Regions from separate parts of the Roseomonas haemaphysalidis genome, predicted to be linked through region 2. Evidence: riboswitches for the same ligand, from Rfam matches in the RefSeq annotation. Region 2 holds a riboswitch; the other holds the start of a gene.
What was found. Region 2 has a riboswitch for cobalamin ahead of IAI59_RS03545 (DUF1636 family protein). Riboswitches for the same ligand answer to the same signal wherever they lie in the genome.
Positions count from the first base shown of each region.

Region 1 (4,401 bases), 480 kb from region 2:
GGTGGATGTCCAGGTGGTTGGTCGGCTCGTCCAGCAACAGCACGCGGGGCTGCTGCGCCAGGGCGCGCGCGATGTGTGCGCGCTGGCGCTCGCCGCCCGACAGCGTCGCCCAGTCGCGCGCGGCGAATCCGGCCATCTCCACCACCGCCAGCGCCTCGGCGACGATGGCGTCGTCGGCCGCCGACCAGGGCCGCAGCATGGACAGCCAGGGCGTGCGGCCGAGTTCCACCGCGTCGCGCACCGTCACGCGGTCGGCGGTCTCGGCCTGTTGCTCGACCAGCGCCAGCAGCTGCGCCACCTCGCGCCGCCGCATGGCCGCCATGGGGCGGCCGCCCAGGCGCACGGTGCCGGCATCCGGTCGCAACACGCCAGCCAGCAGGCGCATCAGCGTGGACTTGCCGGAGCCGTTGGGGCCGATCAGGCCCAGCGTTTCGCCTTGCGCCACGGCCAGCGACACGTCGCGCAGGATGGGCACGCCGCGCGCGGACCAGTGCAATGCCTCGGCGGACAGGATCATCGGGCCGGCCGCCGCCGCACCAGGATCAGCGCAAAGGCCGGCGCGCCGACCAGCGCGGTGACCACGCCGATCGGCAGCACCTGCCCCTTGACCGCGATGCGCGACACCACGTCGGCCGCGATCAGGAACAGCGCGCCGGTCAGCGCCGCCGCCGGTACCAGGCGCACGTGCCGCACGCCCGCCAGAAAGCGTGCCGCATGCGGCACCACGAGGCCCACAAAGCCGATGGAGCCGACGATGCTGACCATCACCGCCGTGGCAAAGGACGCGCACAGGATCAGCAGCACCTGCACCTGCCGCACCGGCACGCCCAGCGCGATGGCGGAATCCGTGCCGAAGGTGAAGGCGTCCAGCGCGCGGGCATGCCACAGGCAGACCAGGGTGACGGCCAGCGCCACCGGCACGGCGAAGACCACGTTGTCCCAGCGCGCGCCGCTGAGGTTGCCCAGCAGCCAGAACAGGATGCCACGCGCCTGCTCGGCGCTGGCGGAGCGGGTGATCACGAAGGCGGTGATGGCGTTGAACAGCTGCGAGCCGGCGATGCCCGCCAGCACGATCTGCCCTGCCGCGCGCGGCCCCACCCCGCCGCCTGAGAAACGCGCCAGCAGCGCCACCAGCAGAAAGGCGCAAAGCGAGCCGGCGAAGGCGCCGAGCGACAGCGACACCGCCCCCGCGCCGACGCCCGCCACCGTCACCAGCACGGCGCCCGTGGACGCGCCGGCCGAGATGCCCAGCAGGAACGGGTCGGCCAGCGCGTTGCGCAGCAGCGACTGCAGGATGACGCCCGAAACCGCCAGCCCCGCGCCGCAGCAGGCGGCGACGATGGCGCGCGTCAGCCGGTAGTTCCACACGATGCCCTGGTCGATGCGGTCCAGCGCGAAGCCGGCGCCGAACAGCTTGTTGGCCAGGGTTTGCAGCACCGTGCCGGGCGGGATCGGCGTTTCGCCGATGCACACGCCCGCCAGGATGGCCGCCGCCAGCAATGCCGAGATCCAGCCGGCATGCAGCGCCGCGCGGCCGAGCAGCCGGGCCAGCGCGCGCGGCAGGCCGGCGGGTGGCGGGCCCGCCGTCACCGGTCCAGCCGGGCCATCGCGTCCGTCAGGGCTTCCAGCCCGCCCACCAGGCGGAGGGTGGCCTGCATGGCGTGGGCGTCGATGATGACGATGCGGCCGTGCTTGACCGCCTCCATCTCCCGCGTCACGGGGTCGGCGCGCAGAAAGGCGAGCTTGCGTTCCACGTCGTCGGCCGGAAAGCGGCGGCGGTCCATGCGCGCGATGACCAGCACGGAAGGGTTGGCGCGCGCGATGCTTTCCCACCCCACGGTGGGCCATTCCTCGTCCGACTGCACCACGTTGCGCAGGCCGAGCGTGCGCATCATGTAGCCGGGGATGCCCTTCTGCCCGGCCATGTAGGGATCGAGGTCGAGGTCGGCGGAGGAAAACCAGAAGGCGGCCGAGGCATCGCTGAGGTTCAGCGCCCGGGCACGCGCCACCGCCGCCGCTTCCCGCGCGCGCAGATCCGCCACCAGCGCGGCGCCCCGGTCCTGGCGGTCGAACACCGCGGCCAGTTCCGTGATGCCCTTGTATAGCGATTCCGTGCTGAAGGCGGCGGTGCGGGTGCCGTCGGCGCCCACCAGGTTGTTCTTGCCCTCGCAGTCGGGGGGCATGACGTAGGTGGGCACGCCGAGCTCGTGGAACTGCGGGCGGGTCCCGACCACGCCCTGCGGCCCGACCATCCATTCGAACTGCGTGGCCACCAGCCCGGGGCGCTTGCCGATCACGGATTCAAAGGAGGGCGCGTTGTTGTCCAGCCGCGGCACGCGCGCGTTCTGCTCGCGGAACTCGGGCAGCACCTCGTTGAACCACAGCGCGGTGCCGGCCATGCGGTCCCCGGCGCCGAGCGCGTAGAGCACCTCGGTCACCGACTGGCCGATGGTCACGGCGCGGTCCGGCGCGGCGTCGAAGCGCAGCGACTGGCCGCAGTTCTCGATCAGCAGCGGATAGCGGGTCGGCTGCGCCGTGGCGGCGGACAGCGACAGCCCGAGGCCGATGGCGGCCAGGGCGAGGCAGCGGCGCATCATGCGCATGCCCCCTGTTGCGGGAGCGTGGCACCTGCGCGCGGCGGCGCGGGCCGCCGCGCATGGCGTGACGGTTCAAACATCGACATTCCTCCCCGGACACCCCGCCGGATGGGTCAGTTGCACAAGCCGGCAGGTCTCCTGACTGGCGGGTCAGCGCCCCATCCGGCCTTCCCGGGATGGCTCCCAGTGGCGTGTTCGGATCGGGCTCGCCGCCTACAGTTGCGGGGGCAGTTCCGTTTGGCGGCCGGCAAAGGCCGCGACGGATTCCCTGTTAGTTCCTTTCGGAAACCGGCATCGCGAGGGGTAACGGATGCGCGGCCGGCGCACAAGCGCCGGCCGCGCATCCCCTCAGTTCACGCCATGGCATTCCGAGGTGGTTTCGCGCCGGCTGCTCATGCCGCCGGCGGGACGGATCTCGCACACCACGTACTTGCCGCCCTTTTCCAGCGTGAAGCTCGGCCCCATGGCGGCGACGATGCGGTGGCCACCGTTCAGCAGCGCGCTCATCGGCTGGTCGATCTCGGTCCACACCGTGACGGGGCGCGCGGGCGGGGCGGGTGCCTGCGCCCAGGCCGGCAGGGCGGCGCACAGCAGGGCGAGGCTGGCGGGAAGCACGAAGCGGTTCATGGTATTTCCTGTGGATGGGACGGTGCGGCAAGCCTACCGGCGGCGGCATGGCGCGTCACCCCGCGCTGGCCCTGGGGCGGGCGGCGCGGCCGCGCTACAACCGCCGCAGGTCGAACCGCATTGCACCGTCGTGACGCCGCCAGTCCGCAAGATCATCCACATCGACATGGACGCCTTCTACGCCTCGGTCGAGCAGCGCGACGACCCGGCGCTGCGCGGCCGCCCGCTGGCGGTGGGCGGCTCGCGCGATCGGGGCGTGGTGGCGGCGGCGAGCTACGAGGCACGGCGCTTCGGCGTGCGCTCCGCCATGCCGTCGCGCACCGCGCTGCGGCTGTGCCCCGAGCTGCTGTTCGTGCCGCCGCGCTTTGAGCGCTACCGCGCCGTATCACGGCAGATCCGCGCCATCTTCCTGGACTACACGCCGCTGGTGGAGCCGCTGTCGCTGGACGAGGCCTATCTGGACGTCACGGACAACCTGAAGGGCGAGCCGCTGGCCAGCCGCATCGCGCGCGAGATCCGCGCCCGCATCCGGGAGGACACGGCGCTGACCGCCTCGGCCGGCATCAGCTACAACCGCTTTCTGGCCAAGCTGGCATCGGACCACCGCAAGCCGGACGGCCAGTTCGTGATCACGCCGGAGATGGGGCCGGACTTCGTGGCAGGGCTGGAGGTGGGGCGCTTTCACGGCATCGGCCCGGCCACGGCGGCGCGCATGAACGGCCTCGGCATCCGCACCGGGCAGGACCTGCGCGCGCAGTCGCTGGCCTTTCTGCAGGCGCATTTCGGCAAGGCGGGCGCGCATTTCCACGCCATCTCGCGCGGCGAGGACGCCCGCCCCGTGGTGCCGGACCCCCCGCGCAAGTCGTCCGGCTCGGAAACCACCTACGGCCACGACCTGGCGGATGCGGACGGCGTGCTGGCGGGGGTGGAGGCGCTGGCGGCGGAGGTCTGGGACTGGTGCGCCGGGCAGCAGGCCTTTGGCCGCACCGTGACGCTGAAGGTGAAGTTCGCCGACTTCCAGCAGATCACCCGCAGCCGCTCCTCGCCCGAGCCGGTGAACAGCCGCGCCGCCCTGCTGGGCGCGGCGGCGGAGTTGGCGCGGACGGTGCTTCCACTGCCCAAGAAGGTGCGGCTGCTCGGCGTCACGGTGTCGAACTTCGAGGAGCCCGGCGCGGCG
Region 1 is NZ_CP061177.1:312,358-316,758, forward strand. Features, by position in the region: gene IAI59_RS01450 (ABC transporter ATP-binding protein) at 1-517, opposite strand, end outside; gene IAI59_RS01455 (FecCD family ABC transporter permease) at 514-1,590, opposite strand; gene IAI59_RS01460 (ABC transporter substrate-binding protein) at 1,587-2,597, opposite strand; cobalamin riboswitch at 2,709-2,905, opposite strand; gene IAI59_RS01465 (hypothetical protein) at 2,946-3,224, opposite strand; gene dinB (DNA polymerase IV) at 3,355-4,401, shown strand, end outside.
Region 1: linked by a shared signal. The riboswitch ahead of IAI59_RS01460 (ABC transporter substrate-binding protein) and the one ahead of IAI59_RS03545 (DUF1636 family protein) in region 2 are both predicted to bind cobalamin.

Region 2 (4,401 bases):
CATCTCGGTCACCAGGTCGGCGGCCTCGACCAGCGCCGGCGGCGCGTTGCGCCCCGTCGCCACCACGTGCAGCCCTGGCGGCCGCGCCTGTAGCGCCGCCACCACCGCGGCGGTGTCGAGGTAGTCGTAGCGCAGGGCGATGCACACCTCGTCCAGCACCAGCAGGCCCAGCCCCGGGCGCGCCATCAGCGCCATGGCCTTCTCCCAGGCGCGCTGCGCCGCGGCGACGTCGCGCTCCCGGTCCTGCGTTTCCCAGGTGAAGCCCTCGCCCATGCTGTGCCATTCCAGGCCCGGCATGGCTTCCAGCGGCGCGCGCTCGCCGGTGCTCCAGGCGCCCTTGATGAACTGCACCACCCCCACCGGCCGGCCGCGCCCCAGCATGCGCAACGCCAGCCCGAAGGCCGCCGTGCTCTTGCCCTTGCCCTTGCCGGTGTGGACCATCAGCAGGCCCTTCTCGATGGTTTTGCCCGCCACCTCCGCATCCTGCACCGTCTTGCGCCTGGCCATCTTCTCGCGATGGCGCGCGGCTTCCTCCTCGCTCACGGCAGCTTTCCCTTCAGCAGCAGCGGCAGCCCGGCCGCGATGAAATGCACATGGTCCGCCCGCGCCGCGATGCGCTGGTTCAGCACCCCCGCCGCATCGCGGAAGGCCCGCCCCAGCTTGGTATCGGGCACGATGCCCAGCCCCACCTCGTTGGCCACCAGCACCGTGGGCGCCAGGCGCGCGGCTAGAGCACTCTCCAGCGCCGTTGTCGCCGCCGCCACGTCGTGCCCGCCCAGCATCAGGTTGGTCAGCCACAAGGTCAGGCAATCCACCAGGGCCGGCCCCGCGCCGGCCAGCGCCGCCGGCAGGTCCAGCTGCGCCGCGACGGTGCGCCAGCGCGCGTCCCGCCGTGCCTGGTGCTCGGCGATGCGGGCGCGCATCTCGTCGTCCCAGGCCTCGGCCGTGGCGATGTAGGTCCAGGGCGTGGGGTGCGGGGCCAGCAGCGCCTCGGCATGGCGCGACTTGCCGGAACGCGCGCCGCCGAGGACCAGGGTGATGCTCATGCCAGCCAGGACTAGCCGAAAGCCGCCCCGGCTGGCTATCACCCCCGCAGACAGCCCAGGAGCCCCCGCCATGTCCGACGCCACCACCCCGCCCGACCGCCTTTCCAACGACCCCGCCAGCCCGTTCTTCAACGAGGCGATCCTGGAGCGCGGCATCGGCATCCGCTTCAAGGGCGTGGAAAAGACCAACGTCGAGGAATACTGCGTCAGCGAAGGCTGGGTGCGGCTGGCGGTGGGCAAGGCCATGGACCGCAAGGGCCGCCCGCTGACGATGAAGGTGACGGGCACCGTGGAGCCCTATTTTCGCGATACGGCGGCCTGAGATTGCGGGCGTGGCCAGGGGGCACTGCCCCCTGGACCCCCGCTGGGGTGGCAGTGCCACCCCAGACCCCGCCCTCTGTTTGCCGCCCCGAGGGCCGCTGGCCCTCGGCGACTCATGGTGCAGCGCTGGTGGCCTTTCCATAAAAATCTAGGCTTTCGGCCCCGCGCCCGTGTTGTCGTTCAAGCCCCCCAATGCTTCCTGACGGCGGGGTCTGGGGTGGCACTGCCACCCCGGCGGGGGGTCCAGGGCGGCGGCGCCCCCCTGGCCAAGGCCGGGCCGGAAGCGTTTGACAACCCCCCCGCGCACCCCTAACCCAGCCCCACGATGGTCTCCCCGAAAGGGGGGTGAAAAGGGAACTGCGGTGTTCAAGCCGCGGCTGCCCCCGCAACTGTAGGCGGAAAGCAGGCTGCCGTTCGCGCCACTGGGGGCACCACCCCCGGGAAGGCCGTGCAGCCCGCGTTTGATCCGTGAGCCAGGAGACCTGCCATCGCCCATCGAGACCGAGCCGCCGGGCGGGGTGCCCCGGAGGGCTGAAGCGTGGGGCCGCCGTGCCCGGCGCTGACCCTGGCGGTTGCCCGGGCGGTCGGCACCTCGTTGGACGTGCGGAGGTGCGGCATGGCGAAAGCGGAAACAACGGGCGGGGCGGTGCTGCATGTCTGCGTGACCTGCCGGGCGGGGCGCGACCTGGCGCCGGAGGACCGCCGGCCGGGGCGCGACCTGCTGGACGCCGTGGCGGCCGCGCTGCCCGCCGGGGGCCCGGTGGAGCTGCGTGAGGTCACCTGCCTCGCGGTCTGCGAGCAGGGCTGCGCCGCCGCCATCACCGCGCCGGGCAAGTGGGGCTACCTGCTGGGCCGCCTGGGCGTGGAGCACGCCGCCGATCTCGTCACCTACGGCGCCACCTATGCGGCCAGTGCGCATGGCGCGGTGCTGCCGTCCCGCCGCCCGGCCTCGCTGCGGTCCGTCATGCTGGGCCGCATTCCTTCGTTGCAGGAGCTTCCATGAGCCAGTCCCTCGCCAAGGTCCCCGCCACCATCGTTTCCGGCTTTCTGGGTGCCGGGAAGACCACGCTGGTGCGGCACGTGATGTCCCAGGCGCGGGGGCGGCGGATCGCCATCATCGTCAACGAGTTCGGCTCGCTCGGCATTGATGGCGACCTGCTGGCCGCCTGCGGCATTCCGGGCTGCGAGGCGGAGAACATCGTGGAGCTGGCCAACGGCTGCATCTGCTGCACGGTGGCCGACGACTTCCTGCCCACCATGGCGGCGCTGCTGGACCGCGCCGAGCCGCCGGAGCACATCCTGATCGAGACCTCGGGCCTCGCCTTGCCCAAGCCGCTGATCAAGGCCTTCAACTGGCCCTCCATCCGCTCCCGCGTCACGGTCGATGGGGTGGTCACGGTGGTTGACGGGCCGGCGGTGGCCGAGGGCCGCTTCGCCGACGACCCGGAGGCCGTGGCCGCCCAGCGCGCGGCCGACGACAGCCTGGACCACGACAACCCGCTGGCCGAGGTGTTCGAGGACCAGCTCAGCGCCGCCGACCTCGTGGTGCTGAACAAGGCCGACCTGCTGGACGAGGCCGCGCTGGCGCGGCTGCGGACGGAGATCGCGGCACGGTTGCCGCGCGCGGTGAAGGTGGTGGCGGCGCGCGAGGGCGCGCTCGACATCGCCGTGCTGCTCGGCCTCGGCGCGGCGGCGGAGGACGACCTCGCCGCCCGCCCCTCGCACCATGATGGCTCCGACGACCACGAGCACGACGATTTCGACAGCTTCGTCGTGCCGATGCCGGAGGCGGCGAGCCCCGAGGCGCTGGTGGCCAAGCTGGCCGAGGTGGCGGCGCGCTTCGACGTGCTGCGCATGAAGGGTTTTGCGAGTCTGCCGGGCAAGCCGATGCGGCTGGCGGTGCAGGGCGTGGGCGCGCGCTTCCGCCACCATTTCGACCGCCCCTGGGCGGCGGGCGAGGCGCGCGACGGCCGGCTGGTGGTGATCGGCCAGAGCGGGCTGGACAAGGCGGCGATCGCCGCCGCCATCGCCGGGTAGCACGATGCACCTGCTGCCGCGCGAAACGCTGAGCCTGGACGCCGCCGGCGAGGCGGTCGATCTCGGCCACGCGCCGGCGGATCTGGTGCTGCTGTCCTTCACCGACAGCGACCTGGCGCAGGCGGCGGCGGGCTGGGCGATGCTGCCAGAGCCACGCCCGGCGCTGCGGCTGGCGAGCCTCGCCCAACTGCGTCACCCGATGTCGGTGGACCTTTATGCCACGCAGGTGCTGGGCCACGCGCGGGTCATCGTGCTGCGGCTGCTGGGCGGGCTGGACTACTGGCGCTACGGCGCCGAGGAAGTGGAAAGCCTGTGCCGCCAGCAGGGGATTCCGCTGGCAGTCCTGCCCGGCGATGGCCCCGACGACGCGCGCATGGCGGCGATGTCCACCATGGAGCCTGGCCTGCGCGCGCGGCTGCTGCGCTGCTTCCGCCATGGCGGCGCGGTGCAGATGGCGGCGGCGCTGCGCGTGGCGGCCGAGGCGGGCGGGCTCGGCGCCGCGCCGGCCGAGGACCCGCCGCCGCTGCCGGAGTTCGGCGACCACGACTTCGGCGTGACGGCCGCGGGCCCCGACGTGGCGCTGGTGTTCTACCGCTCCCACCTACTGGCCGACGACGTGGCGCCGCACCGCGACTTGGCGAAGGCCCTGGCGGCGCATGGCCTGAACCCGTGCGGGCTGTTCGCCGCCAGCCTGAAGCAGCCGGACGCGGCGCGCTTCGTGGCGGCGCGGCTGGCGGCGATGCGCCCGGCGGTGGTGCTGAACGCCACGGCCTTTTCCTCGGGCGCCGCGCCGCTGGATGCGGCCGGGGTGCCGGTGTTGCAACTGGTGCTGTCCGGCTCGCCGCAGGAAGCCTGGGCGGCCAGCACGCGCGGGCTGTCGCAGACCGACCTGGCGATGCAGGTGGTGCTGCCGGAACTGGACGGGCGGCTGCCCACGGCGGCGATCGGCTTCAAGGCGGAGGCCGCGCCGCTGCCGGGCCTGGACTTCCGCCCCACC
Region 2 is NZ_CP061177.1:790,048-794,448, forward strand. Features, by position in the region: gene cobO (cob(I)yrinic acid a,c-diamide adenosyltransferase) at 1-543, opposite strand, end outside; gene cobU (bifunctional adenosylcobinamide kinase/adenosylcobinamide-phosphate guanylyltransferase) at 540-1,046, opposite strand; gene IAI59_RS03540 (DUF3297 family protein) at 1,117-1,368, shown strand; cobalamin riboswitch at 1,677-1,871, shown strand; gene IAI59_RS03545 (DUF1636 family protein) at 1,984-2,370, shown strand; gene cobW (cobalamin biosynthesis protein CobW) at 2,367-3,404, shown strand; gene cobN (cobaltochelatase subunit CobN) at 3,409-4,401, shown strand, end outside.